One region of the Luteimonas sp. TWI662 genome, then DNA from elsewhere that is predicted to be linked to it. Evidence: riboswitches for the same ligand, from Rfam matches in the RefSeq annotation. Region 1 holds a riboswitch; the other holds the start of a gene.
The links. Region 1 has a riboswitch for cobalamin ahead of metE (5-methyltetrahydropteroyltriglutamate--homocysteine S-methyltransferase). Riboswitches for the same ligand answer to the same signal wherever they lie in the genome.
Positions count from the first base shown of each region.

Region 1 (14,414 bases):
ACCCAGGACACGCTGGCGCGCCTGAGCCAACAGCCCGCCCCCCGTCTGGCCGGATTGGCGAACGTCGAGGCGTTCGTGATGCGCATCGCCTCCAATCTGCTGCGCGACCGCTTTCGCCGCGACCGCAGCCATCGCAAGTCCGATCATGTGCCGATCGAGGCGGTCGCCGCGGCCTGGCAGAGTGAGGAGCCGTCGTGCGAATGCGTCTACGCAGACAAGGCGCGTCTGCAACGGTTTCTGCAGGCGCTCGATGCGTTGCCGCCGCGCTGCCGCGAGGTCTTCTTGCTGCAGCGATATGATGGGCTGACCTACAGCGCCGTCGCCAAGCGGCTCGGCATCAGCGTGAGCGCGGTGGAGAAACACATGATGCGGGCCCTGATGCACCTGGATGCGACCCTGGACGAGGCATGAAGCCTGAGCTCGAGCTGATCGAAGGCGGCGATCCGATCCGGCGCCGCGCAGCCGCGTGGTTTGCGCGCCTGCGCGCCGACGACGTGCACGGCACCGACCTGCGCGCCTGGCAGGCGTGGATCGACGCCGACCCGCGCCATCGCGCCGCCTACGAGCGGCTGGAGCAGTTGTGGACCGGGCTGGGCACGCACGCGCCGCATCCCGAGATCGCACGCCGCCTGGACGCCGTCGCGGCGCCCCAGCGGGCGCCCCGCCCGCGCGCCCGCCGTCGCTGGCCGGTCGCCGCAGGTCTGGCCGCCACCCTCGCCCTCGCGCTGCTCGGCGCCTGGCAGCTGCTGGTGCCGGCCGCGCCGACCGAGCGTGTCTACGCCACCGGTGTGGGCGAGCGCCGCGAGCTGACGCTCGAGGACGGCACCCGCATCAGCCTGGACACCGACAGCCGGTTGCACGTCGCCTTCGGGCCGCGCGCACGCACGGTGGTCCTCGACCGCGGCCGCGCGTTCTTCCGCGTCGCCCGCGAGCGCCGGCCACTGACGGTGCACACCACGCACGGCGGCCTGCGCGTGGTCGGCACCGAGTTCGAGTTGAATCGCCGCGCCGATACGCTGGACGTCGCCCTGATCCAAGGCGAGGTCGTGCTGCTGCCGCTCGATGGCGGCAGCAACGGCCGGCCTGCCCCGTTGCTGGGCCTGGTCGCCGGCCAGACCGCGCGGCTCAGCCGCGATCTCGACACGCCGCAGATCGGCACCTTGCGCAAGCTCGCCGCGCCGGCCTGGCTGTCGGGCCGGCTGGTGTTCGAGGACGCGACGCTGGCCGAGGTCGTGGCCGAGTTCAACCGCTACAGCCACGAGCGGATCGTCATCGAGGACGCGTCGCTGACAGAGCTGCGCGTGACCGGTGTGTTCCGCAGCGATGCGCCGTTGGCCTTCGTCGGGGCGCTGTGCGAGGCCTATCCGATCGTGGCCGACGCCAGCACGCCCGGCCGCCTGCAACTGCGCCGCGACCCGGCCCAGCGGGCGACCGGCGATGCCGGGCGCCGCGACGTCGGCCGGCGCTGACGGCCGCGTCGCGACATCCGGCATCGGCCAGTGCGGTCAGGCCGGCACGGCGGGGGCCGCCTCGGTCCGGCCGCGATCGGCATGCGCACGCAGCGTGCGCGCCGCCGCGACCAGCGCTGACAGCGCCGCGCGTGTTTCCGGCCAACCGCGCGTCTTGAGCCCGCAATCGGGATTGACCCACAGCTGGGCGACCGGAATCGACTCGGCCGCCCGGCGCAGCAACGCGGTCATCTCCTCGACATCGGGCACGCGCGGAGAATGGATGTCGTAGACGCCCGGGCCGATGCCGTTGGGATAGCGGAACCGCACGAAGGCCTCGAGCAATTCCATGCGCGAGCGTGAGGTCTCGATAGAGATCACGTCGGCGTCCATCGCCGCGACCGCCTCGATGATGTCGTTGAACTCCGAGTAGCACATGTGGGTGTGGATCTGGGTGGTGTCGGCCACGCCCGAGGCGCTGATGCGGAAGCTCTCGACCGCCCAGTCCAGATACGCCGCCCAATCGGCGCGCCGCAGCGGCAGGCCCTCGCGCAGCGCCGGTTCGTCGATCTGGATCACGCCGATGCCGGCCGCCTCCAGGTCGGTCACCTCGTCGCGCAAGGCCAGTGCGATCTGCCGGCAGGTATCGGCACGCGACTGGTCGTCGCGCACGAACGACCATTGCAGCACTGTCACCGGGCCGGTCAGCATGCCCTTCATCGGCCGCGGGGTCAGCGACTGCGCGTAGCGCGACCAGCGCACGGTCATCGGCGCGGGGCGGGCGACATCGCCGTAGATCACCGGCGGCTTCACGCAGCGCGAGCCGTAGCTCTGCACCCAACCGTTCTTGGTGAACGCGAAGCCATCGAGCTGCTCGCCGAAGTACTCGACCATGTCGTTGCGCTCGAACTCGCCGTGCACCAGCACATCCAGCCCGAGGTCTTCCTGCACGCGCACGCACTGCGCGATCTGGTCGGCGATGAACGCATCGTAGTCGGCCTGGCTCAGCTTGCCGGACTTGTGCGCTGCACGCGCCTCCCGGACCTCGAGCGTCTGCGGGAACGAGCCGATCGTGGTCGTGGGCCACAGCGGCAGCGGGCGCAGCGCATCCTGCGCGGCCCGACGCGCGGCATAGGGCGTCGCGCGACGCGACGCGGACGCGTCGAGTGCAGCCACCCGCGCGGCGACCGCCGGCCGCTGCACGCGGGGCGAGGCGCGCCGCGCGGCGATCGCATCGCGCGCCTTGGCCAGCGCCGGCTCGGCGGCATCGGGATCGGCCAGCGCCTCGGCCAGCAGGCGCAGTTCATCGAGTTTCTGCCGGGCGAAGGCCAGCCAGCCACGCAGTTCGTCATCCAGCGCGGTCTCGCCCGCCAGGTCCACCGGCACATGCAGCAGCGAGCACGACGGCGCCAGCCAGACCGCATCGCCGCCGCGCGCATCGATCGCGTAGCGCGCCAGCACCAGCGCATCGTCCAGCCGCGTGCGCCAGATGTTGCGGCCGTCGACGAGCCCCAACGACAACGTGCGCCCGGCCGGCAGCGCGCCGAGCACCGCATCGAGTTGTTCGCGCCCGCGCACCAGATCGACATGCAGGCCGTCGACCGGCAAGGACGCGGCCAACGGCAGGTTGTCGTCCAGCGCGCCGAAGTAGGTCGCCAGCAGCAGCTTCGGCCGCGCGCCCTGCGCCAGCGTGGCGTAGGCCCGATCAAAGGCCGCGCGCACCGCGGGGTCGAGGTCGAGCACCAGCGCCGGCTCGTCGATCTGCACCCAGGCCGCGCCGGCGGCGTGCAGGCGTGCCAGCAACTCGGCGTACACCGGCAGCAGCGCATCGAGCAGCGCGAAGCGATCGCTGCCGTCGACGGTCTTCGACAGCCACAGCAGCGTGACCGGCCCGAGCAGCACCGGCCGGGTCTCGATCCCCTCGGCCTTGGCTTCCAGGTACTCGCGCACCGGCTTGTCGTCGCGCAGCGCGAAGCGCTGGCCGGCCTGCAGTTCGGGCACCAGGTAGTGGTAATTGGTGTCGAACCACTTGGTCATCTCCAGCGCATGCAGGTCGATGCCGTCCTGCTGATGACCACGCGCCAGCGCGAAGTAACCGGCCAGCGGATCGGCATCGGCCAGCGCGCGGTAGCGCTCGGGGATCGCGTCGAAGCCGAAGGCGGCGTCGAGCACCTGGTCGTAGAGCGAGAAGTCGTTGCTCGGCGGCGTGGCGACGCCGGCCTCGCGCTGCAGGCGCCAATGGCGCAGGCGCAGGTCCCGCGCCACTGCCTGTAACTGCGCGGCGTCGGCCTCGCCGCGCCAGTGACGTTCGACGGCGCGCTTGAGCTCGCGTTTGCGGCCGATGCGGGGAAAGCCGAGATTGGTGATGCCGGTCATGGTGGATGCGTCCTCAATGCGTGGGATTGAGGAACGAAGGGTCCGCATGGCGTGCACCGCGCCTGCGCGCGCCCGCCTGCCACACGGCCGACCTTCGCCCCCTCGGGCGAACCGGAGCCTGCGTGCGGACGTGCGGGACCGGCCGCGACGTGCGCGGCGCGATGCCCGTGCACCTCCCCGCGGAGGCCCCAGGTCGTACGTGCGCGCCTGTCGGTGCGCACGGCCGAGGCAGGTCTTCGGGCTCATGGACGGGCCACCTGCGAGATGGCGGGCCTACTGCCCGTCGCTTCCCGGCCCGAACGGGCGCCAGTGCATTGACGGGGGTCGTTTCCAGTTACCGCTGCGGGGCAGCGCCGGAATTGCCGCCATGCGGCGCACCGGCTTCCCTTTTAATCATCGCTTCATTCGCATGAAGAGATGAACCTTGGCGGCGACACGGTAGCCCCGGGCGAACGGGCGGTCAAGCGGGCATCGCCGCGGCGGCCGTCTCCCGCGCATCGGCCTGGTCGGCAAGGCGATCGACCAGCGCATCGACCGCGGCCTCGGCACGCGCGATCGAGGCCGCGAGCCGGGCATCGGCGAACTCGTCGTACTCCACTGCGACCCGATCGACGTCGGTGATGCCCATGTAGCGCAGCGGCGTCATCACGCCCTGCTCGACCAGGTTGTCGCCGGCGTTGCGACCGCCGGGGTCGTAGTCGTGATCGCCGCGCGCACCCAGCAGCACGGCGCGGCGGCCCTGATCGGCCAGCATCGGCCAGTACGGCGCACCGGTGCGCGCGCGATCGAAACCGAAGGTGCGCCCCACGCGCACGATGTTGTCGATCCAGGCCTTGACCGGCGCGGGCATGCCGAAGTTGTACATCGGCACCCCCATCACCACGAGCGGGCTGCCGAGCAGCTCATCGATCAGCGCATCGCTCTCGGACAGCCGCTCGATCATCCACGGCGTGCGCTGCGCCGGCGGCGTGAACGCAGCATGGATCCAGCGGCCGTCGACATGGGTCGGCGGCGTCAGGGCGAGATCGCGATAGACGATGCGATCGCCGGGGCGCCGCTGTTGCCAGCGCGCGACGAAACGGGCGCCGAGCCGGCGGGTATGGGAGCCGTGCGGGACCTCGCCCGAACAACCGGGACGGGCACTGCCGTCGAGATGGAGCAAGCTGAGCATGATTCACCTGGCGAAGCTGGGAGAGAATGCGCACTGCGGCGCTCCGGCATGATTGGCGCCGGCCCAGAGCCCGACAAACGATGTTTTCTTGTCCGATGGATGAATTGCGCTCATGCACGATCGCCCCGCCCGCCTGCCACCGCTGAGCGCACTGCGCGCGTTCGAGGCCGCCGCCCGACGCCAGAGCTTCAAGGCCGCAGCCGAAGAACTGTCGCTCACGCCCACCGCGGTCAGCCACCGCATCCGCCAGCTCGAGGACTGGCTGGGCCTGCGGCTGTTCGCACGCCAAGTACGCCAGGTGCGGCTGACCGAGGCTGGGCAACGCCTGTACCCGAGCGTGCGCGGCGGCTTCGATGGCATCGCCACCGCCGTCGCCGACCTGCAACGGCAGACGCGCCGCCCCGCGGTCACGCTGAGCACGACCCGGGGCTTCGCCGCCCGCTGGCTGTTGCCACGCCTGCCGGCGCTCGCTGCGGCCGCGCCCGAAGTCGATCTGCACCTGCACGCGGCCGACGACCCGGTCCGGCTGGCCGCCGGCGGCACGGAGCTGGCGATCCGCTACGGCCCCGCACCGGCTCCGCAGGTCGAAACCTGGCCGCTGCTGCCTGGACGTTTCATTCCGGTCTGCGCCCCCGGCCTGGCGCTGGCCGGCCCGACGGCGCTGGCGACCGTGCCGCGGCTGCGCTACGCCTGGCGACTGCAGGACGCCCACACCCCCGACTGGCCGCGCTGGTGCCGAACGGCCGGCCTGCCGGACACGCACGGCGGCGAACTCGGCTTCTCCGACGAAGCGCATGCCATCCAGGCCGCGATCGCCGGCCAAGGCATCGCACTGGCGAGCGTCGCCCTGGTGGCCGACGCACTGGAAGACGGCGTGCTGCGGGTCCCGTTCGGCCCCGCGCTCGACGGCCACGACTTCCGCCTGCTGGCCGCGCCCGGTACCACGCGCACACCGGCCGTCGCCGCCGTCGCCGCCTGGCTGCGCGCCGAAGCCGACGCGTTCCTGGACCGGCACGCCGCGCGCTTCGCAGCGGTCGCGTAAACCCGGCCGCGCGCGTCAGTCGACCCCAGGATGGCGCACGCGCCACGCGGCCAGCCGGGCGCGGTAGTCGGCCATCGCATCGGCGTGCAGGTCGTAGACGCAGATCGGGCAGCCGCTGTCGCAGCAGTCGCTCGGCAGCGGGGCCTCGGGCGGTTCGGGCCGCGGATCGGGGTCTGGGACAGGTGTCGTACTCATCGCGCGGCCATTGTCGCGCAGCTCGCCGGCCTCAGCGATCGTCGGCGGCCGGCAGCGGCGACAGGCGCAACGCGGCGGTCTGCGCGTCGCAGCCCTCGGGCCGGGCGCCGCGCGCACGTTGGGCGGCGACCTCGTCGCGCGCCGCCGCCAGGTCGGCCAGGAACGCCGGTTCGGCCTGCAGCCGCGCGAAGGTCGCGGCGCCGACCACCTGCCCCTGCACGATGTCGCTGTACCAGTGCACGTTGCAGACCAGTCGGCTCTCGCCGAAGCTGCGTCCGCGTTGCAGCAGCGGATCGGCGCGATCGGGGGCGACGGCGGTCAGCGCCAGCGCCCAGGTCCAGCCGATCGCGGTGTGGCCCGACGGGTACGAGCCGCTGTCGCGCAGCTGCGCGGCCTCGCCTGGCGTACACACCGGCGCGCCGTTGGCCAGGAACGGCCGGCGGCGCTGCCAGTGCAGCTTGGCGGCGCGGCCGTCGATCGCGGCGTCGGCGAGGCTGCGTCGCAGCAACCGCACCAGATGCGGGGTATGGGTCGTGTCGATCGGCACGCCGAGCGCGCAGGCGTAGAGGTCGGCCGCCTGGGGGAAATCGAGGTCGGCGTCGATCGCCGCCTGCCGCCAGCGCGGGGTCTCGCGCAGGGCCAGCGCACGCGCCGCGATGGCCTCATCGAGGGCCCGCGCGACCGAATCGGGCGCCGGCGGCGCGGGCAGCAATGCGCGGCTGTCGAAGCCGGGCGCATCGAGGTAGCCGATGCTCACCCCGGGGCGATGCTCGGGCACGACCACCGGCGCGGCCGCCGTGGACTGCGGGCCGCCGGCACAGCCGGCGACCAACAGCGCCGCCAGCACGCCCACGGCGCGCCGGACGCGCATCTCAGCCGGCCTGCAGCCGCTGGGCGATCGTCTGGCGCAGCGCAGCGAGATCCTTGGCGAACGCGGCGATACCGTCGCGCAGCTTCTCGTCGGCCATCGGATCGGCCTTGAGATCACGCGCGAAGCGTTCGGCGTCGACCGGCGGGTCGATCCGGCCATCGCCTTTGCCCGGCGTCAGCGCGCGCGCCAGCGGGCCGTGCTGGGCATCCAGCGCTTCGAGCAGGTCGGGCGAGATCGTCAGCCGGTCGCAGCCGGCCAGCGCTTCGATCTGCGCGGTCGAGCGGAACGAGGCGCCCATGACCACCGTCGGCGAGCCGCGACGCTTGAACTCAGCATAGACATCGCGCACGAAACGCACGCCCGGATCGTCGTCGATCGTCGCCGGCACCTCGCCGCGCGCGACGTGCCAGTCGAGGATCCGGCCGACGAACGGCGAGATCAGGAACACGCCGGCCTCGGCGCAGGCGATCGCCTGGCTGCGGTTGAAGATCAGCGTGAGGTTGCAGTCGATATCCTCGCGCTGCAGCTGCTGCGCGGCGCGGATGCCTTCCCAGGTCGCGGCGATCTTGATCAGCACGCGATCGCGGCCGACACCGGCATCCTCGTACATGTCGATGAACTGGCGCGCCTTGGCGAGCGTGGCCTCGGTGTCGTGCGACAGGTCGGCATCGACCTCAGTCGACACCCGGCCCGGCACCAGGCCGGCAAGCTTGCGGCCGACGCCGATCGTCAGGCGGTCGACGACCTGGCGGACCACGGCATCGGCATCGCCGTCGAGCCCGCGCGCGCGCTCGAGCTCATGCTCGATCAGCTCGGCGTAGATCGGCAGGTCCAGCGCCTTGCGCACCAGCGTCGGGTTGGTCGTGCAGTCGACCGGCTTGAGCCGCGCGATCGCGTCGGCATCGCCGGTATCGGCGACGACGACGGACATCGTGCGCAGTTGGTCGAGCTTGGATGCGGCAGCGGACATGAACACCTCGGGTTGGGACGTGGACCGCCGCTCAGGCGGAATCGCCATTGTCGCGTCCCACGGCGCCCAGGGCCACCCTGACCGCCTCGGAATGCTGGCCCAGCGTGGGCGCGGCGAACGGGGCAGGCCCCGGCGTGCGGCCGAAGCGGATCGTCTGGGCGACGCCGCGGTAGCTGCCCAGGGTCGGATGCGCGATCGTGCTGACGATGCCCTCGGCCAGCACCTGCGGATGTTCGAACATGTCCTCGACCGCACGCGCGGCCGCGCACGGCACGGCATCGCCGAAATGCGCCTCCCAGTCCAGCGCATCGCGCGCGGCCAGCGCCGCGTGCAACTGCGGCAGGATGTCGTCCGCATGCTCGGCACGCTTGCGCACAGTGTCGTAGCGCGGATCAGCGGCCAGTGCCTCGAGCCCGGTCAGCGCGCACAGCGCCTGCCAGAACCGCGGTGTATTGGCCGAGATGTAGAGCCAGCCCGCACGCGTGGGATGCAGCCCGGTCACCCCGCCCGAGCGCATGTCGCGGCCGATGTCGAGCGCTTCGCCCTCGGCCCAGACCATGCGTGCGGACTGCATCGCCAGCGCGCTGCGCAGCAGCGAGACGCCGACGAACTGGCCTTCACCGCTGCGCTCGCGCTCGTACAGCGCCGACGACACCCCGGCCGCCAACAGCGCGGCCGCGTAGTAGTCCACCACCGAGCCGTAGACCAGCTCCGGCGGCCCGCGGCGCTTGCCCTGCAGGGTGCAGATACCGGTCATCGTCTGCAGCACCTGGTCGTAACCGGCCTTGTCCTTCAACGGGCCGGTCTCCCCGTAGCCGGTGACCGCGCAGTAGATCAGCCGCGGGTTCATCGCCGACAGTGTCGGGAAATCGATCGCCAACCGCTCCGGCACGCCGGGCCGGAAGTTGTGCACCAGCACGTCGGCCTCGCGCACCAGCCGGTAGAGCACCGCGCGGTCGTCGTCGGCCTTGAGGTTGAGGGTGACGCCGCGCTTGCTGCGGTTGATGCCCAGGAACGCCCGGCTCTCGGCGGCCAGCGTGGAGGGGTAGTTGCGCAGGTTGTCGCCATCCGGCGGCTCGACCTTGATCACGTCCGCGCCCTGGTCGGCCAGCAGCGCGCAGCCGTAGGGGCCGGCGATGTAGGCACTCAGATCGAGCACGCGAACGCCGCTCAACGGGCCGGGCGCGCCAGCGCGACCATGGGCGAAAGGGGAATCCGTCATCTCGTCCGATATCCATTCAACGCGACAGCGCAGGTCCGGGGCAGTCTGCGCGACGCATGCGCCGCGAGCCATGCGCCCGGCCTATGTTCTCCCGCCACAGAAACTTGTTTGCGCATCGCACGCATCGTTCAGAGCGCACCGCAATCGCCAGCGTCGGCACCGTCGTGCGACGGCGCCAGCCCGAGCCAAGTGGTGCGCCAGATGCGGTCACGGCGCTCGCCGATGCTGTAGTAGGGTGCGAAATCGATCGGCGCACGCTCGGCCAGATGCAGTCGCAGGCCCACCGCCTCGCCATCGCCCGCAGGCGACAGTTCCTCGATCCGGATCTGTGCATCGTCATCGGGCAGGCGCACGGTCTCGGCGGTGCGATAGCCGTCGATCAGCCCGGTCGCATAGACCAACGGCCCACGGCCGAAGGCGATGTAGTCCTGGCGCAGCACCTGCTGGCGCACCGGCGAGCCGTCGGGCGCGCGCGATTCCTGCACGTTGCGGTAGACGCGGCGATGCACCCGCGGGCGCAGCGGCAGGGTCAGCGCGACACTGTCGCCGCTGGCCCAGGTGCGTTCGATGCGCACGTAGTCGCCGGCAACCAGCGGTTCGGGCCACGACTCACCGGCAACGGTGAGGGTCGCACCCTGCGCCCAGGCGGGAATGCGCACGCGCAGCGCGAAATGCGCCGGCTGCGCCAGGCGCAGTTGCAGGCCGATGTCGCCTTCGAACGGATAGCGCGTGTCCTGCACGACGGTCACCTCGCCCGCCCCAGGCAGCGTACACGTCGCCTCGCCCGGCCCGAGCAGATTGACGACGAGGCCCTCGGCATCGGTCGCGTACGCCACTGCCGGCAATTCCTCGATCGCCATCGCGCCGCTGGACTTGCAGCAGCGCCAGTAGTTGGTATGGATGCGGCGGCCGTTGGCGTAGGAGTAGTAGCACCAGCCCTCGCCGTCGGGCGCCTGCGCGCCGAGCAGGTCGTTGTAGGCGGTGCGCTCGATCTCCTCGGCATAGCGCGCCTGCCCGGTGATCGCCAGCAGTTCGCGGTTGAGCTGCAGCCAGGCCAGGATCGAGCAGGTCTCGACGTACGCCTGCGGGTCGAACACGAACGCAGGATTGAACACCTCGCGCGAGCGGTGGCCGATGCCACCGAACGGGCCGCCGCCCAGGCTCAGGTGGTGGTCGCGGATCGCCTGCCACTGCGCATCGAGCGCCTGGCGATGGCGCGGATCGCCGCTCGCACGCGCCAGCTTCGCCAGCCCGACCAGGTTCCAGCACAGCTGGTAGGCCTTGCCGGTGGCGATCTCCGATGGATCGGCGCCGGCCAGCGCACGCTCGAGCAACGCCAGCCGCGGGTTGGCATCGGCCTGGGCGAGGATGCGCCGGGCCAGTTCGAGGAACCGCGCGTCGCCGGTCGCGGCGTGCAGGTCCATGGCCGGATCGAGCAGCACCGTCGCCGACATGCCGTGGTGGTTGCCGACCGTGGTGATGTCCAGCCCTTCGATGCAGAACGTGCGCCAGCACAGCAGGCCGATCCGGCGCGCGGTCTCCAGCGCACCCGACTGCGGGAACCGTCGGTGTACCTCGAGCAAGCCCAGCAGCAAGTAGGCGTGGGTCCACACGTCCCAGGTGCGCAGTGCCGGCTCGCCGTTCCAGCTCTCGGGCTTGGGCGGCTGCGGCACCATGAAGCGCCGGTGCGGCGCGTAGGTGCCGAGATACCCATCGTCTTCCTGCACCTGGGCCAGGTACGCGGCGACGGCGCGCACGCTCGCCTCGAGCGCGGCGTCGCCGCTGCGCGCGGCGGCCTTGGCCGCGGCCGCCAGCCACTTGCCGGCGTGCTCGCCGTACCAGTCGCCCTCTTCGTTGCCGGCGCGATGCGCCGGATCGAAGATCGCGATCGCCGGGCTGTCGGGCCCGGTGACGAAATGCGACAGCCGACCGCGGCGATTGGCGTCCAGCGCCGCGCCCAGCAGCCCGCGCAAACGCACCTGGGCGGGCGCGGGCGGACGCTGCGCGTCGCCAGCGGCGATGTCCAGCGCCTCAGCCATGGGGGCGCTCCGCATCGACCACGCAACGGAAGCCCACCGTGCCCGAGCGGTCCTTGCCCGGCGCCATCAGCAGGTACTTGCCGTGCTGGTCGAGCCGGTAGGCCTGCGGGAAGTACCAGTGCGAGGTCTGCGGCTGGTAGCTGCTGCCGCCGCGCAGGATCGCCGCACGCGTGTGGGTGTCGATGTACTCATCGGTCCATTGCCAGACGTGGCCGATCAGGTCCTCGACCCCGAACGGCGAGGCGCCCTGCGGATGCGCACCGACGTCGGCCGGCGGCAACAGGCGGCGACCGCGGTTGACCCGCGGCACGCAGGTGTCGTGCCAGGTGTCGCCCCAGGGATAGCGACGGCCGTCGTGGCCCTGGGCGGCGTACTGCCATTCCCATTCGCGCGGCAGGCGCTTGCCGGCCCACTGCGCGTACGCGCGTGCGTCCTCCAGCGACACCCAAGTCACCGGCTTGTGCGCCCACCCCGGGCGCGGTGCGCCGTCGACCCAGTGCCGCAGGAAATTATGCGCATCGCGCGGCGCGTAACCGCTGTCGGCCAGGAACCGCGCGAACTGCGCGTTGGTCACCGGATGGCGGTCGATGTGGAACGTGGCCAGCGTCATGCGGCGGCGATGGTGCCGGCGCGGGCACGCTTCCCACGGGTACTGCACGTCCAGGCCTGACCAGTCGAAGCCCTCGATCTCGACGCCGCCGACACGGAACAGGAACTCGCCACCGGGGATCGTCACCATGCCCTCGGGCGCGGCGGCCTGCGGCGCGGTCGGCGCCACGTCGACGATCGCCTGCGGCAACGCCTGCCAGGTGGCCGAGTGCGCGCCGATCGGCGTGCGCGCCTGCGCGGCGAGCATGGCCAGAATCGCGTCGAGGCCGTCGCTGTCGGCGCCCGGTGCCAGCGCCAGCAGCGCGCCGAAACCACGCCCTTCGAGCGGCAGCTCGATCACCGCCTCACCGTCGATGAGGCGCGGGGCGATCGGCTGTCCGCGCCACAGGTCGTAGTAGCGGGTGCCGTCGATGTGCGGCAGCGCGAGCTGCTCGCCGTCGATCGGGTACTCATGGCGGTTGATCAGCGTCCACAGCGTGCGGTCTGTGCCGGGGAAGCGGCTGGCGAACACGCCGCGTTGCAGGCAGGGCTGGTACGGCGCCCAGTCCAGGCTCACCACCAGTTCGGGGAACGCACGGTAGATCGTCGCAATGCGCCGCAGCACTTCGGCATTGCGCGGGGTGAACTGGTTCCAGATGCCCCAGATGTTCTCCCAGGCGTTGTAGCCGATGCCGTTGAAGAAGCAGTACTGCAGGTCGTGCGTGCGGTCGCGGCCCCAGCGGTTCTCGTAGTTGACCATGTGCCGCGGCTCGAGCCACTTCCATTTCGACACCGGCGGCACCGGACCGTCGGGGGCCTTCTTGCCCCAACTCTGCACGTTCCAGATCAGCTGTTCTTCGGAGCTGATCGTCGATTCGGGCTGCAACACGACCGGTCGGCCGTGGCGCTCGCAGGCGTCGAGGAACGCGCGCGGCACGCCATTGAAAGTGTCGCCGTTGATGCCATCGGCGCCGACCGCCGCGACGATCTCAGCAAGGCCCTCCCAGTGGCTGGTGCCCGGGTCGCGGGTGCCGTGGTCCCAGGGCTTGGCGGGCAGGAACACCCGCACCCCGCGCGCCTGGAACGCCTGCACCGCGCGCCGCAGGCCGTCGAGCCCGCCGGGCAGGTCGTGCGCCAGGTCGAACTGGTTGCGGTCGTCGATGCCGATGTTGGGATACACGTACCAGATCAGCACCGAATCGATGCCGCCAAAGCGCGCGATCAGATCGTCGAGATAGCGGTCGACCGTGTACTCGGCGCGCTCGGCATCGTAGAAGTAACGGTCCTCGACCATCATCTGCGCGTGCACGAAATTGCGCTGCGCCCACAGCAGTTCGGGCCGGCGGTAGTTGGCGTCGTCGTAGCCGATCCGCACCAGATGCTCGCGGCGCCAGTCGCGCAGTTCGGCCAGCCAGTCGGCGGCGCTTTCGTTGGCGTCGATCATCCAGCCGCCGATGTCGGCGAACGGCCAGCCGGGCGCCTTGCCCGGTGTGGGCAGGTAGCGGCCGGTGGTGACGTGGGAGAACTTGTACTCGCTGCGCAGCGGCGCGGGGCCGTGGTCGGCCTGCTCGGCGTCGTCGAGCGTCTCGTAGGGGGAGGCGGTCATCGGGGGCATCTCGTCATGAAAGGGGGATCAGGGCGCCAGGCCGCAGCGTGCGGCCAGGGCGGCGCGGCCGTGTGCATCGCCGTTGCCGGCCAGCAGTGCCTGGACCTGCGCACGGGCCGGCACGCTCGCCTGCGCGCCGAGCGCGCTGCAGGCCAGCGCCGAGGCGGCGGCCGCGTCGCGCAGCGCGGCCGGCAAGGTGTCGCCACGGGCGAGCGCGGCGACCAGCGCGCCGCAGAAGGTGTCGCCGGCGCCGGTGGTGTCCACCGCCTCGACCGGAAACGCCGGCTGCAGATGCAACGCGTCGCCTTCGCGCGCCAGGCAACCGGCCGCGCCCAGGGTCACCACTGCGCACGGCACCGGCAGGCGCGCGAGCGCGGCGGCGAGGTCGCCGTCGTCTCCGACCAGCATCGCCAGTTCGCCCTCGTTGACCACCAGCACGTCGACCAGGCGAAGCAAGGCCTCGGGCAGCGCTTGCGCCGGCGCGGCGTTGAGCACCACGCGCACACCGGCCGCCTGGGCGCGCGCCGCGTACGCGGCCACGCTGTCGAGCGGCGTCTCGAGCTGCAGCAGCAGATGGCCCACACCGTCGAGCGCGGGCAGGTCGCCGGGGGCGAGCGCGGCGTTCGCGCCCGGCGCGACGGTGATCGCGTTCTCGGCGCCATCGGCCAGGCAGATGAACGCCACGCCGGTCGGCAGCGCGACCTGGCGGCGGATGTCCAGCGACACGCCGGCCGCGCGCAGCGAATCCTCCAGCGGGCGGGCATGCGCATCGTCGCCGAGCGCCAGTAGCATCCGGGTCGGCGCGCCGCCCGCGCGCGCGGCCGCGACCGCCTGGTTGGCGCCCTTGCCGCCCGGGAAGGTGCCAAAATCGCGGCCGAGCACGGTC
Region 1 is NZ_JBDJMI010000012.1:72,958-87,371, forward strand. It holds gene ABE488_RS10235 (RNA polymerase sigma factor) at 1-411, shown strand, start outside; gene ABE488_RS10240 (FecR domain-containing protein) at 408-1,469, shown strand; gene metE (5-methyltetrahydropteroyltriglutamate--homocysteine S-methyltransferase) at 1,506-3,824, opposite strand; cobalamin riboswitch at 4,034-4,266, opposite strand; gene ABE488_RS10250 (NAD(P)H-dependent oxidoreductase) at 4,285-4,995, opposite strand; gene ABE488_RS10255 (LysR substrate-binding domain-containing protein) at 5,108-6,037, shown strand; gene ABE488_RS10260 (oxidoreductase-like domain-containing protein) at 6,053-6,232, opposite strand; gene ABE488_RS10265 (phosphatase PAP2 family protein) at 6,264-7,103, opposite strand; gene ABE488_RS10270 (transaldolase) at 7,105-8,073, opposite strand; gene ABE488_RS10275 (CoA transferase) at 8,105-9,295, opposite strand; gene ABE488_RS10280 (beta-L-arabinofuranosidase domain-containing protein) at 9,424-11,334, opposite strand; gene ABE488_RS10285 (SUMF1/EgtB/PvdO family nonheme iron enzyme) at 11,327-13,528, opposite strand; gene ABE488_RS10290 (PfkB family carbohydrate kinase) at 13,556-14,414, opposite strand, start outside.

Region 2 (14,414 bases), on a different contig from region 1:
CTACCCGGCCGCGTTCGAGTCGAGCTGGCTGCATGCCGAACTCGCGCAGGCCAAGAACTTCAAGCAGTGGTTCAAGAAGGGCCGCACGACCGCGACCCTGATGACCGGTGTCGAGCAATGGCTGCTGCCCAAGCTGGGCATCCGCACGCCGCCTTGGACACTGCACCGCGATCGCCCCGACCACGCCTGCCTGGAGCCGGCCGCGCAACACGCCAAGATCGCCTATCCCAAGCCCGACGGTGTGTTGACGTTCGACCGGCTGAGCTCGGTCTACCTGTCGAGCACCAACCACGACGAGGATCAGCCCGCGCATCTCACGCTCAAGGACCCGCGCGTGCCGGTGGACGTGAACCTGGCGACCTACGGCGGGCCGGAAGCACGCTACTGCCCGGCGGCGGTCTACGAGTTCGTCGAAGGACCCGACGGCCCGCGGCTGCAGATCAACGCGCAGAACTGCGTGCACTGCAAGACCTGCGACATCAAGGACCCGACGCAGAACATCGTCTGGGTCGCCCCGCAGGGCGGCGGCGGCCCGAACTACGCGGGGATGTGAGCCTGCGCAAGCGGCGTTGCACCGCGGCGATGCTGCGCCGCCGCGACGGAACGCCGCAGGCATTTTCGCCGACCTGGCCGTATACTCGCCGACAGCTGTGGTCCGCGGACCATGTCGCCAAAGCCAAGGGTGCTTCGTGCGCAACTACGATCTCGAATTCCTCAAGCGCTTCTCGATGGTGCTGGTGTTTCTGACCATCGTCACACTGGGCCTGATCGCTGGCGCCTGGTTCCTGCATCGTTCGCTACCGACCGAAGTCCCGCCCAACGTCGCCCAGCGTACCGAGGCACGCATCGCGCCGGTGGGCGCGGTCTATGCCGGCGCCACCGGTGCCGCCGCGCAAGCGGCCGCATCGGCTGCAGCGGCGGCCGCAGCGACCTCGCAGGCCGCCTACGGCGGCACGCTCGAAGGCTCGGTGATCTTCGAGAACCTGTGCGCGGGCTGCCATACCTCCGGCGCCGGCGGCGCGCCGACGCTCGACCACGCGCACTGGGATGCGCGACTCGCCCAGGGCAAGGACACGCTGTACAAGCATTCGATCGAAGGCTTCACCGGCGCGGCCGGCGTGATGCCCGCGCGCGGCGGCAACCCGGCACTGACCGACGAGCAGATGCACGCCGTCGTCGACTGGATGGTCGACAATCTGAAGTAAGCTGCGGCGCGCCGCCATGCCCGGCGCTGCCCGATGCTCGAGACGCCGCCTTCGGGCGGCGTCGTCGTTTCGGCCCTGCCCGCCTGGAGTTTCCGTGATGCGCATGCACTTGGCCCTACCGCTCTGCCTGTTGCTCGCCGCCTGTCGCGCGGGCAGTCCCGTCCATGAGCGCGCGCCCGGCCACGAAGCGGCGACGCCCGCACCGGTGACGCTGTCCGCAGCGCCGGCCGACTGGACGCCGCTCGCCGGCCAGCGGGTCCGCATCGACGCGCCGCTGACGGTCAGCGGCCGGCACCGGCTGGCCCGCGATGGCGCGCTGTTGGCGAGCTTCGATGGTCGTCTGTTCACCCCGACCGAGATCGCCCGTCCCGGACCCGATGCCGCAGCCGTGGCTGCAAGCAACCGCGCACGCCGCATCGAGCTCGACGACGGCCGCGACGATCCGCCCGAACGCGGCGTGCCGTGGTATCTGCCCGAGCACGCACGGGCGTTGCGCACCGGCAGCGTGCTGACCGGCGTGGAAGGCATCGTGGAACGCAGCGACGATGGCTGGCGGCTGCGCGCGACCGCGCGACCGGCGGTCGCCCTGGCGCCACGCCCGGCACCGCCGCAGGTCGGCGGCGACCTGCGGATCGCCGCCTTCAACCTGCAGAACCTGTTCAACGGCGACGGGCGCGGCGGCGGCTTTCCCACCGCACGCGGCGCGAAGACGCCCGAGGCATTGGCACGCCAGGTCGCTGGGCTGGTCGCCACGATCGCCGCACTCGACGCCGACATCGCGGCCGTGATGGAACTGGAGAACGACGGCTACGACTCCGACGCGAGCATCGCCCAACTGGTGGGTGCGCTCAATGCCGCCGGACCTGCGCGCGATTGGCGCTTCGTCGACGCCGGCCAGGGGCCGGGCGACAACGCGATCCGGGTCGGCCTGCTCTATCGCAGCACGCGCGTCCGGCCCCAGGGGGCGCCGGCGATGCTCGAAGGCGGCCCGTACGTGGCCCACAGCCGCGTCCCGCTCGCCCAGGCCTTCGTGCCGCTGCGCAACGGTCGCGATGCAGGTGCGGCCTTCTCGGTCGTCACGGTGCATCTGAAATCGAAGGGCTGCCGCGACGCCGAGGGCGCCGATCGCGACCAGGGCGACGGCCAGGCGTGCTGGAATGCCACCCGCACCGAGTCCGCGCGCCGGCTGCTGGCCTGGCTGGCGAGCGACCCGACCGGCAGCGGCGACCGGATCGCCGTGGTCGGCGATTTCAACGCCTACGCAATGGAGGATCCGGTACGCGCATTCGTCGACGCCGGCTGGCGCGACCCCTTCGACACCGAACCGGCGCCGACGCGCTACAGCTTCGTCTTCGATGCGCAGTCCGGTCGTCTGGACCATCTGCTGCTGAGCCCGTCGCTGGCGTCGCGCGTGCACGGCGCGGCGAAGTGGCACAACAATGCCGACGAGCCCGATTCGGGCACGCCCGACGGCACGCCGTGGCGCAGTTCCGACCACGACCCCCTGGTGGTGGGCCTGCGTCTGCGCGGCGAGTAAACGCACGGGTGTTTATCATCGCGGCATGATGTCCCCCACCTTTCCCACGCAATCCGGCCCATTGACGCTGGCCGGCCCCGTCGGCGCACTCGAAGCCGCCATCGATCTGCCTGAGGCCGACGTCCCCGCGCTGCCGCTGGTCGCGGTGGTCTGCCATCCGCTGCCCACCGAGGGTGGCACGATGCACAACAAGGTCGTGACGATGGTCGCGCGCTCGCTGCGCGAACTCGGGGCGACGACGCTGCGCTTCAATTTCCGCGGCACCGGCGCCTCCGAAGGCCAGTTCGACCGCGGCGACGGCGAGACCGACGACCTGACCGCCGTGGTCGAGTGGGTGCGCCGGGAGCGGCCGGGCGATGCGCTGTGGCTGGCCGGCTTCAGCTTCGGCGCCTATGTGTCGTTGCGTGCCAGCGATGCGTTGAAGCCCGACCTGCTGATCTCGGTCGCCCCGCCCGCCGGGCGCTGGGATTTCGACCGTATCGTGCTGCCCGACTGCCCGTGGCTGGTGATCCAGGGCGAGTCCGATGAGATCGTCGACCCCGAGGCGGTCTATCGCTGGCTCGAGGAGCGCGACGCCCAGGCCGAACTGGTGCGCATGCCCGACACCGGCCATTTCTTCCACCGCCGGATGATCGACCTGCGCGGTGTGGTGAAGAACGGCGTGCGGGGTTACCTGCCCGATCCGCGATGATCGACACCCGCCTTGCCCGCCCCGGCGACGCCATGATGCGAGGCCGGCGATGAGCCTGCCACCGCTGCCCTCCGCGCGCTACGCCGCAGGCGTCGCGCGCGGCGACTGGCAGCACGATCCCGCGCAGCAACCGGCGCTGGTCGAGCTCGACCGGCTGCACCGGGCCCTGCACGAGCCGCCGCCCCGGCGCGGCCTGCTCCGCCGCCTGTTCGCCGGCAACGGTCACGACGACGGCATCCCCGGGCTGTACCTGTGGGGCGGCGTGGGGCGCGGCAAGACCTTCATGATCGACCTGTTCCACGACGGCCTGGCGCTGCGGACGCACAAGAGCGAAGCGCGCGCCGACGCGTCGGCGCCTGCCGCGCCGCGCGACCCCGAGCGCAGTCCCGAGCCCGATCCCCGACTGGGCGGCAAGCGGCGCACGCACTTCCACCGGTTCATGCGCGAGGTCCACGCGGCGCTGCGCGCCCATGCCGGCGAGCGCGATCCGCTGGCCGCGATCGTGCGCGGCTGGCGCGACGCCGGGCTGCGCGTGCTCGTGCTCGACGAGTTCTTCGTCAGCGATATCGGCGATGCGATGCTGCTCGCACGGCTGCTCGAACGCATGGTCGCCGACGGCATCGTGCTGGTGACCAGTTCCAATGCCGCACCCAGCGACCTGTACAAGGACGGCCTGCAGCGCGCGCGTTTCCTGCCGGCGATCGCGCTGATCGAGCAGCACTGCCATGTGGTGCATCTGGAGAGCGACACCGACTACCGCCTGCGCGCGCTGACCCGCTCGCCGGTCTATCGCACGCCGCTCGATGCGGGCGCAGATGCCTGGCTCGACACGCGCTGGCGCGAGTTGGGCGGTGACGACGCGCATCGCGACGCCGGCATCGAACTCGACGGCCGTCGCATCCCGGTACGCGCGCGCTGTACCGGCATGGCCTGGTTCGACTTCGACGCGCTGTGCGAAGGCCCGCGTGGCGCCAGCGACTACATCCAGATCGCGACCGAGTTCCACACCGTGCTGCTGGGCGGCGTCCCGACGATGGATGCCCGCCGCGACGACGCGGCGCGCCGGTTCGTCACGCTCATCGACGAGCTCTACGACCGTAGCGTCAATCTGGTGTGCACCGCCGACGCCGAGCCGCCACAGCTCTACGCAGGCGAGCGGCTGGCGGCGGCCTTCGAGCGCACCGCCTCGCGTCTGATCGAGATGCGCAGCGCCGAATACCTGCTGCGGGCACACCGGGCGTAATCGACGCCGCCCACGCGGCATCCCGCGACCGACGAACCGCCCTGCGGTCGGCCTGCGACCTGCGGATGGGCATCGCGCCGTGCCTGGATAGTCCAAAACGCCATATCGCCAGTCCGGATCACCATTTCTGTCCGGTTCACGCGCATGGCCCACTGCCTGCCCCTCCATATTGCAGTGCAGCAGATGTCCAGCCCCACGCGCCTTGCGACCGCCCTCCTGGCGGCGCTGTCCCTCCCCCCTCTCGCCGCCGCACAGGACGCGGACGGTCATGCAGACGCAGGAGCGCGCACGCTGGGCACGGTGACCGTGACCGGCTCCCACATCCGCCGTGCGGACGCCGAGACGGCGAACCCGGTGCAGGTCATCGACCGGCAGCAACTGGAGACCTCGGGCAAGGTCACCGTCGCCGACGTGCTGCGCTCGATCTCGGCCAACACCGGCAACGCCGCCAACGAGACCAGCAACAGCGGCTGGGCCTCGGGCTCGGCCGGCATCGGCCTGCGCGGCCTGTCGCAGAAGAACACGCTGGTGCTGCTCAACGGCCGCCGCCTGGCCAACTACGGCTTCCCGGCCGGCGGGCTGTCGGACACCTTCGTCAATCTCAACGCGCTGCCGCTGGTCGCGGTCGAACGCATCGAGGTGCTCAAGGACGGCGCGTCGGCGGTGTACGGCTCCGACGCGGTCGCCGGCGTGGTCAACATCATCACCCGCCAGAACTTCCAGGGCCTGGACGTGGGCGGCAGCCTGGGCACCTCCGATGCGGGCGGGCTGGACACCCAGCGCGCGCGGCTGGTCGGCGGCTTCGGCGACCTTGCGACCGACGGCTACAACCTGCTCTTCAGCCTGGAGGCCTATGATCGCGACCGGCTTGACCAGGACCAGCGCGCGCTCACCCGCTCGGGCATCTACACCGACAAGCCCGGCGGCCGCTGGAACGGCTGGTCGGCCAAGGGCGCCCGCTTCCTCGTCAACGGCGCCTCGGTGCCGCTGCTCGACGCCGCGGGCCACTGCCCGCAGGGCATGGTGCTGACCGCGAGCGCGCCGATCGACGGGCTCGCCGGCGACACCTGCGCCATCAACCTGGCGCCCTACACCACGCTGATTCCCGCGACCGAGCGCTACCAGGGCTACGTCAACGCGACGTTGCGCCTGGGCGAGACCACCGAGGCATTCGGCGAACTGGTGGTGAGCCGCATCCGCGGCGCGTCCCTGTTCGGTTCCAGCCCGTACTTCACGCTCGAGGGCGGGCGTTTCTCGCTCAACGCCCAGACCGGGTTGGCCGAGCCGGTGTCCAACCTGCTGCCGGCCGGCAGCCCCTACAACCCGTACGGCGTCGCCACGCCGATCGAGTACACGTTCTTCGACCTGGGCCAGTCGCTCAAGACCAACCGCTCGACCGCCTACCGCGTGCTCGGCGGCGTGCGCGGCCAGCTCTCGGAGACCTGGGACTGGGAGGCCGCGGCCTTCTCGGCGCGCAGCAAGGAGGAGGAGACCGTCGCCGGCGGCTTCGCCAACCGCTGGACGCTGGCGCAGGCGCTCGCCGACGGCAGCCTGAACCTGCATGCCCCGTCGACGACGCCGCAGGCGGTGCTCGACGCGATCGCGCTCAGCACGCTGCGCCCGGCCGACTCGCGCCTGACCGGCGTCGATGTCAAAGTCTCGGGCAGTCTGTTCGAACTGCCTGCCGGCACCGTGGGCTTCGCGGCCGGTGCCGAGTGGCGCCACGAGTCGCTGGTCTCGCGCAACCCGTGGCAGATCGACGCCGGCCTGCAGGTGCGCCCGGCGATCGCCGCCGTCGATGGCGCGCGCGACGTCGCCGCGCTCTACGCCGAGATCAACGTGCCGGTGACCCCGACGCTGGAACTGCAACTGGCCGGCCGCGGCGACCGCTACAGCGATTTCGGCAGCGCGTTTTCGCCCAAGGCCGGCCTGCGCTGGCAGCCGCTCGAGGCGCTGCTGGTGCGCGCCTCGGCCTCGCGCGGCTTCCGCGCGCCGTCGCTGTCGGAGAACTCGGCCTCCACCAGCATCGCCTACGGCTCGGTCGTCGACCCCTACGATCCCGACGTCGCCGATTCGCGCCAGACCCCGACGTTCTTCACTGTCGGCAACACCGATCTCGATCCCGAGCGCACGCGCAGCTACAACCTGGGCGTCGTCGTCTCGCCGCTGGCCGACACCAGCCTGAGCCTGGACTGGTACCGGGTGGAGCTCGACAACCTCGTGGGCACCGGCAACACCACGACGATCGTGCAGACCAACGATCCGGCCGACGTCGTGCGCGATGCGCGCGGCAAGCTGATCGCCGTCTACAACCGCTACCAGAATCTCAGCGAACTGCAGACCTCGGGCCTGGACGCCGAACTGCGCCAGCGCTGGCGCACCGCCAACGCGGGCACCTTCGGCCTGTCGAGCGTGTTCACCCACGTGCTCGAGTACAAGCGCCCGCAAACGGTCGGCGGCCCACTGGTCGACTACGCCGGCAGCAACCTCGGCCCGTCGCTGCCGCGCAACAAGGCGACGACGACCCTGGACTGGAAGATCGGCGACTTCGACACCGGCCTGACCTGGTACCGCACCGGTGGCTACGACCAGAAGGCCAGCGTCGCCGCGCGCGCCGCGCAGGCACGGGTGGACGCCTACGACCAGTTCGACCTCTACTTCGCCTGGTCGGGCATCGAGCGGCTGACGCTCTACGCCAAGGTCGAGAACATCAGCGATGAGACGCCGCCGCACGACGCGTCCTTCCCCGGCATCCGCGCGCCCTACGACTTCAGCCAGTACGACCTGCGCGGGCGCTACTTCCAGGTGGGGTTCGATTACCGGTTCTGACCGGCCCCCCGCATTCCGATCTCCCCACCCCCGATTCCCGCGCCCTCAGCGGCGCTCCCGCGACGACGCGCACGCATGTGTTTGCGCGGGCGCCGCCCCATACCGGATACGCCCCATGCCCGACGCCCCCCTCCATCGCGCCTCCGAGCGCGGACGCCTCTTGCGTCGTGCGCCGATACGGATGCTGCTGGCCTTGCTCGCGCTGCTGCCGCTGGTCGCGGTCGCGCAGAGCGACTACTACTTCCCGCAGGCCCAGGCCGCGGATTTCGACCCCGAGGTGCCCACGCCCGAGCAGTTCCTCGGCTATCGGCTGGGAACCCACTACACGCGCCACGACCGCATCGTCGACTACTTCCGCGAACTGGCGCGCGTGTCCGACCGGATCACACTGCAGCAGATCGGGCGCAGCTACGAGGAGCGCCCGCTGGTCGCCGCCATCGTCACCTCGGCCGCCAACCACGGCCGGCTCGAGGCGCTGCGCGCCGCGCACGCCACCCAGCGCGATCCCGCTGCGGCCGTGCCCACGCAATTGCCGGTCGTCGTCGGGCTGTACTACAGCGTGCACGGCAACGAGACTTCGAGCGGCGAGGCCGCGTTGCTGACCGCCTACTACCTGGCCGCGCACCGCGGCGCCGAGACCGCGCGCTGGCTCGACGAGGCGGTCGTGCTGATCGACCCCGCGCAGAACCCCGACGGCCGCGACCGCGCGGCGAACTGGCACAACGCGTGGAAGTCGAACCCGCCGGTCGCCGACCCGCTGGACAAGGAGCACGTCGAGCCGTTCCCGATGGGCCGCACCAACCACTACTTCACCGACCTCAACCGCGACTGGCTCGCGGTCACCCAGCGTGAAACCCGGCCCAAGATCGAACTGTTCCACCAGTGGACACCGAACGTGCAGATCGACTTCCACGAAATGGGCGCGGGCAGCACGTACTACTTCGAACCGTCGCCGGCGAGCATGCACAGCCCGCTGCTGCCGCAGGCCTCCTACGATTTCAACGTCACGCTGGCGCGCTACCACGCCCAAGGCCTCGACGCGCTCGGCTCGCTGTACTACACGAAGGAAAACTTCGACAACTTTTCGCCGGTCTACGGCTCGACCTATCCCGACTTCCACGGCGGAGTCGGCGTCACCGTCGAGCAGGGCAGTTCGCGCGGCCTGGTACAGGACACCGCCGGCGGCCCGCTGGAATTCCGCTTCACGATCCGCAATCAGGTCGCGACCGGGCTGGCGACGCTCCGCGGCGCAGTCGCCGAGAAAGCCGGCTTGCTGGCACTGCAGAAGGACTTCTTCCGCTCGGCGCTCACCCAGGGTCGCCGCCACGATGCCGCCGCGTTCGTATTCGGCGACGCGCACGACCCGTCGCTGACCCGGCGCCTGCTCGACCTGCTGCTGCTCCACCGCATCGAGGTCCATGCGCTGGCGCGCGAGACGACGATCGACGGCACTACGTTCTCGCCCGGCAGCGCCTACGTCGTACCGTCGGCACAGCCGCAGTTCCGGCTGGTGCATTCGATCTTCGAGACCACGCCCGAGGTGAAGGAGAGCGTCTACGGCAGCACCTCGTACGCGATCGCACACGCCTACGGCATCGCGTTCGCACGCGCGCGTCGCGCGCCAGCGCTGGGCGCGCGTGTGCAGGCGTTGCCGTCGGTCGAGGCCGGCATCATCGGCGGCCAAGCCCGCTACGCCTACGCGATCGACTGGCGCGACCAGGCCGCACCGCGCGCGCTCGCCGCGCTGCTGGCACAGGACATCCGCGTGCGCAGCGCATTCCAGCCGTTCACCGCGCGCACCGCGGACGGCGAGACCGCGTTCTCCTACGGCACCCTGGTCGTACCGGTCGCCGGACAGGCGCTGGCGGCCGAGGCCCTGCATGCGGCGGTCGATGCGGCCACGCGCGAAGCCGGGGTGCGCGCGCATGCGCTGTCGACCGGACAGAGCGTGGCCGGCATCGACCTGGGCAGCGACAGCGTGCGTCCGCTGCGCAAGCCCGCGATCGCGCTGATCATGGGCCAGGGCGTCAACGCGACCGAGATCGGTTCGACCTGGTTCGCGCTGAGCGAGCAGTTGCGCTGGCCGGCGACCCGGCTCGACCCGACCCAGCTCGCGCGCGCACCGTTGCGCGAGTACACCAGCCTCGTGCTGGCCGGTGGCCACTACGAGGACTGGAGCGAGGCGACGGTCGAGGCGCTGCGCGACTGGGTCCGCGCCGGCGGTTCGCTGGTGACCTTCGGCAGCGCCTCGCAGTGGGCCATCGATCGCAAGCTCGTCGACGGCCTGGGCCAGGCCCCGGCGCCCGACGAGGACGACACCGACCGCGCGGACTTCGGCCAGCGTCGCGACCTGCTGGCCGAAGACCGCATCTCCGGCAACCTGGTCTCGGCCGATGCCGACATCAGCCATCCGCTGGCATTCGGCGTGCCGCGCCGCGCCCTCTTCGTCAACAAGGAAACCGCGGTGGTGCTGCCGCCAGCGCGCGACCGCTTCTCGACGGTCGTGCGCATCGACGATGCGCCGCTGGTCAACGGCTACGTCTCCACGCGCAACCGCGCCAGGCTCGGCGGCGCGCCGTGGGCGGTCATTGCCGCAACCGGGCGCGGGAATGTGGTGCTGTTCGCCGACGACCCGGCGCATCGCAAGTACTGGCACGGCACCGAGCGGCTGCTGCTCAACGCACTCTTGCTGTCGGAGCATTTGGTGCCAGCCGCGCGTCGCTGAGCCGCCTTCGATGATCACGGCGTAGACGGGCGGCGTCGCCGGATCGCGGCACACAGTGTTGTCGCCCGCGGGACATGCCGGTCGCGCCCGTGGGCGACCATGCGTTGCGACAACATTCCCGCCGTCGGCACGGGCCTGGCCATGACCCTCACCCAACTGCGCAGCTTCGTCGCCATCGTCGAATGCGGCCACAACATCACCCTGGCCGCCCGCCGCCTGCACGCGACCCAGTCGGGACTGTCCAAGCAGCTCGCGCAACTGGAGAACGCGCTGGGCTTTTTGCTGTTCACCCGCCGTCAGCGCGCCCTCGCCGCGTTGACCGACGAAGGCCGGCAGGTGCTTGCGCACGCCCGCCGCCTACTCGCCGAGGCCGGCAACATCCAGGCGCTGGCCGACAACCTGCGGCGCGAGGCCCAGGGCCTGCTGCGCATCGCCACCACCCACACCCAGGCCCGTCATGCGCTGCCGCCGGCGCTGCAGGCGCTCAAGCGCGACTGGCCCGACGTCGCGGTGCATGTGGTGCCCGGAGGCGATGTCGAGTCGCTGCGGCTGCTGGCCGAACACCATGCCGACCTGGCGATCCTCAGCGGCACCGGCGCTCCGCCACCGGGCCTGGTGGCGATTCCGCTCTACCGCTGGGGCCGACGGGTCCTGCTGCCGGCCGGCCATCCGCTGACCGCATTGGCGCGTCCGATCGGGCTGCGCGACCTGGCCGGCGTGCCGCTGGTGAGCTACGAATCGAGCCGGCAGCCCGCCTCGTCGCTGCAGCGCGCGTTCGCGGCCGCCGACCTGCGAGCCGACCTCGCGGTGACCGCACGCGACGGTGCACTGATCCGGACCTATGTCCACGCCGGGCTGGGCGTGGGCATCGTCGACGAAATGGGCGCCGACCTCGACGACGGCCTGGTCGCGCCGCCGGTCGAGGACGGCCTGCTGCCCGAATGCATCACCTGGGCGCTGCTGCGCCGCGACCGGGTGCTGCGCGATTTCGGCTTCGCGCTGGTCCAGGCGCTGGCGCCGCATTACGCCGCGGTGGACCTGCGCCGGCTGCTCGACCACGACCAGCCGCTGCCGATTCCGGCCCCCGACTGGCCGCGCTGGTCGCGTGCGACCGCCACGGCCCTGGCGGCGCGGACCGCGGTCGCCGTGGCTGAATAGGCCTCTTCCGGGGTTGCCTGGCGCAGCCGGATCTGCATCGCCCCGTGCCCGGCCGGCGGCTGAGGCCGCACGATTCCCGGCCTGACGCGGATCCGGGCGCCCGCCCCACATTTAGCGTTGACGCTGTCCGACCACCCCACTATCTTGGGCCACGTCGGTTCCGCAGCCACAAAGCCTGTGGATGAAAAACGGGAAGCCGGTGACGCCCCACGCCAGTCCGGTGCTGCCCCCGCAGCGGTAATTGGGAACGTCCCCGCCGCCACCGGAGTGATCCGGTGCAGTGGGACCGAAGGCCTGCCTTCACCCATGAGTCCGTACCGTGCCGACAGCCGCGCGAAAGCACGACGCGCGGTGACCGCTGTGGACGCTCCGCACAGGGGTGGGTCCGCGGCGCGGAACCCGACGGCACCCGCCGTCGCCGTCTCGCGGCGCACTCGCCCCACACGAGCCGTCCGCAGCCACCGGACCCGACGCGGGCGGGCCGGGGCGTGCGCGAATGCACTGGACACCAAGAGAGAGGACGCATGACCAGCCACGACACCGTCTCGACCGCCCCTTCGACGCCCGCAGACGCGCCCCCGACCCCGATCGCTTCCTCCACCCCTGTGGCGCCGTCCGCCGTCGACGCCGACGACGTGGTGCCGCCGCCCCCGAGCGCCGCCATGCAAACCGCAATTGCTGAAAATTCCGACGTCGACACCGACGTCTCCACCTGGATCACCAAGGAAGCCGGCAACCGCCGGATCCCGTACGACCGCGCGCGCCTGGAGCGCAGCATCGACCGCGTCCACGGCGAGTTCCCGCAACTCGATATCGCCGACTACAAGCGCAGCGTGTTCGGCTTCGTCGAGCGCAAGGACGCGGTCAACGCCGACGACCTGGTCGACCACCTAATCCGCGAGGCCGAGGCCCGGGTCGATGTCACCGCGCCCGAATGGGAGTTCTTCGCCGCCCGCCTGTACCTGCACCGCCTGTACAAGCGCGCCAGCCGCAACCGCTTCTACGACGCCGAGCAGAAGTACGGCTCCTACGTCGGCCTGCAGGAGTCGTTGGCCGACCGCAACATCTATTCCAACGACATCCTGCGCGCCTATTCCAAGGAAGAGCTGCAGGAAGCCGGACGCATGATCGAGCCCGAGCGCGACAAGCTGTTCGCCTACAACGGCCTGTACCTGCTGGCCACGCGGTATCTGGCCACCGACACCTCGCGCGCCGTGTTCGAGCTGCCGCAGGAGCGCTGGCTCACCATCGCGCTGTATCTGATGCAGAACGAGACCCGCGGCGGTCGCGAGCGCCGCATGCAGCTCGTCGGCGAGGCCTACTGGGCGCTGTCGAACCTGTACATGACCGTCGCGACCCCGACGCTGCAGAACGCCGGCAAGGTCGGCGGCCAGCTGTCGTCGTGCTTCATCGACACCGTCGACGATTCGCTGCAGGGCATCTACGACTCCAACACCGACATCGCTCGCGTCTCCAAGGGCGGCGGCGGCGTGGGCGCGTACATGGGCTATGTGCGCTCGTCGGGTTCGTCGATCCGCGGCGTACCCAATTCCTCGGGCGGCGTGGTGCCGTGGATCAAGCAGCTCAACAACACCGCCGTGTCGGTCGACCAGCTCGGCCAGCGCAAGGGCGCGGTCGCGGTGTACCTGGATGTGTGGCACCGCGACATCGAGAACTTCCTCGATCTGCGCCTGAACAATGGCGACCAGCGCCTGCGTGCGCACGACGTGTTCACCTCGATCTGCATCCCCGACCTGTTCATGGAAGCGGTCGAGCGCCGCGGCGATTGGTATCTGTTCGACCCGCACGAGGTCCATCGCGTCAAGGGCTTCTACCTGCAGGACTTCTTCGACGAGAAGAAGGGCGACCCGAACGGCAGCTTCCGCAAGCGCTACGAGGAAGTCGTCGCGGACGAGCGCATCTCGCGCAAGACCGTCAAGGCGATCGAGATCTTCAAGCGGATCATGGTGTCGCAGCTCGAGACCGGCAACCCGTTCATGTTCTACCGCGACGAAGTGAACCGGAAGAACCCGAACAAGCACGTCGGCCGTGTCTATTCGTCGAACCTGTGCACCGAGATCCTGCAGAACATGAGCCCGACGAAGATGATGCAGGAGATCATCTCCGGCAATCAGATCGTCACCACCAAGCAGGCCGGCGACTTCGTCGTGTGCAACCTGTCGTCGGTGAACCTGGGCCGGGCGATCGTGCCGCAGGAGGGCCAGGGCGACCTGATCACCGACGTGCTCGAGCGCCTGATCCCGATCCAGGTGCGGATGCTCGACAACGTCATCGACCTCAACCAGTTGCCCGTCCCGCAGGCCACGATCACCAACCAGAAGTACCGCGCGATCGGCCTGGGCACGTTCGGCTGGCATCACCTGCTGGCGCAGAAGGGCATCCACTGGAACACGCCCGAGGCCGAGGACTTCAGCGACACGCTGTATGAGCGCATCAACTTCCTGACCGTGCAGGCGAGCATGGAGCTAGCCAAGGAAAAGGGCGCCTACTCGGTGTTCGCCGGCAGCGACTGGCACACCGGCGCCTACTTCCGCGACCGCGACTACAACTCGCCCGCGTGGCTGGAACTGGCCGCCAAGGTCGGCGTCAACGGCATGCGCAACGGCTGGCTGATGGCGGTCGCGCCGAACATGTCGACCGCGCAGATCGCAGGCTCCACCGCGTCGATCGACCCGATCTACTCGGCGTTCTACTACGAGGAGAAGAAGGACTACCGGCGTCCGGTCGCCGCCCCCGGGCTGTCGCTCGAGACCTGGCCGTTCTACGAAAAGGGCGCCTACAAGGTCGACCAGTTCGCGTCGGTGCGCCAGAACGCACGCCGCCAGCGTCACGTCGACCAGGCGATCAGCTTCAACCTGTACGTGCCCAGCACCATCCGCGCCAGCACCCTGCTCGACCTCCACATGACCGCCTGGCGCGAGGGCATCAAGACCACGTACTACGTCCGCTCCAACGACATCGACATCGCCGAATGCGAGTGGTGTTCGAGCTGACAGCGCATTCGC
Region 2 is NZ_JBDJMI010000011.1:20,286-34,699, forward strand. It holds gene ABE488_RS09435 (electron transfer flavoprotein-ubiquinone oxidoreductase) at 1-553, shown strand, start outside; gene ABE488_RS09440 (c-type cytochrome) at 690-1,205, shown strand; gene ABE488_RS09445 (ExeM/NucH family extracellular endonuclease) at 1,303-2,742, shown strand; gene ABE488_RS09450 (alpha/beta fold hydrolase) at 2,768-3,433, shown strand; gene zapE (cell division protein ZapE) at 3,483-4,676, shown strand; gene ABE488_RS09460 (TonB-dependent receptor) at 4,860-7,505, shown strand; gene ABE488_RS09465 (M14 family zinc carboxypeptidase) at 7,621-10,230, shown strand; gene ABE488_RS09470 (LysR substrate-binding domain-containing protein) at 10,372-11,388, shown strand; cobalamin riboswitch at 11,527-11,730, shown strand; gene ABE488_RS09475 (ribonucleoside-diphosphate reductase subunit alpha) at 11,913-14,402, shown strand.
Region 2: it holds a riboswitch for cobalamin, as region 1 does, so the genes downstream of both, ABE488_RS09475 (ribonucleoside-diphosphate reductase subunit alpha) here and metE (5-methyltetrahydropteroyltriglutamate--homocysteine S-methyltransferase) in region 1, are expected to answer to the same signal.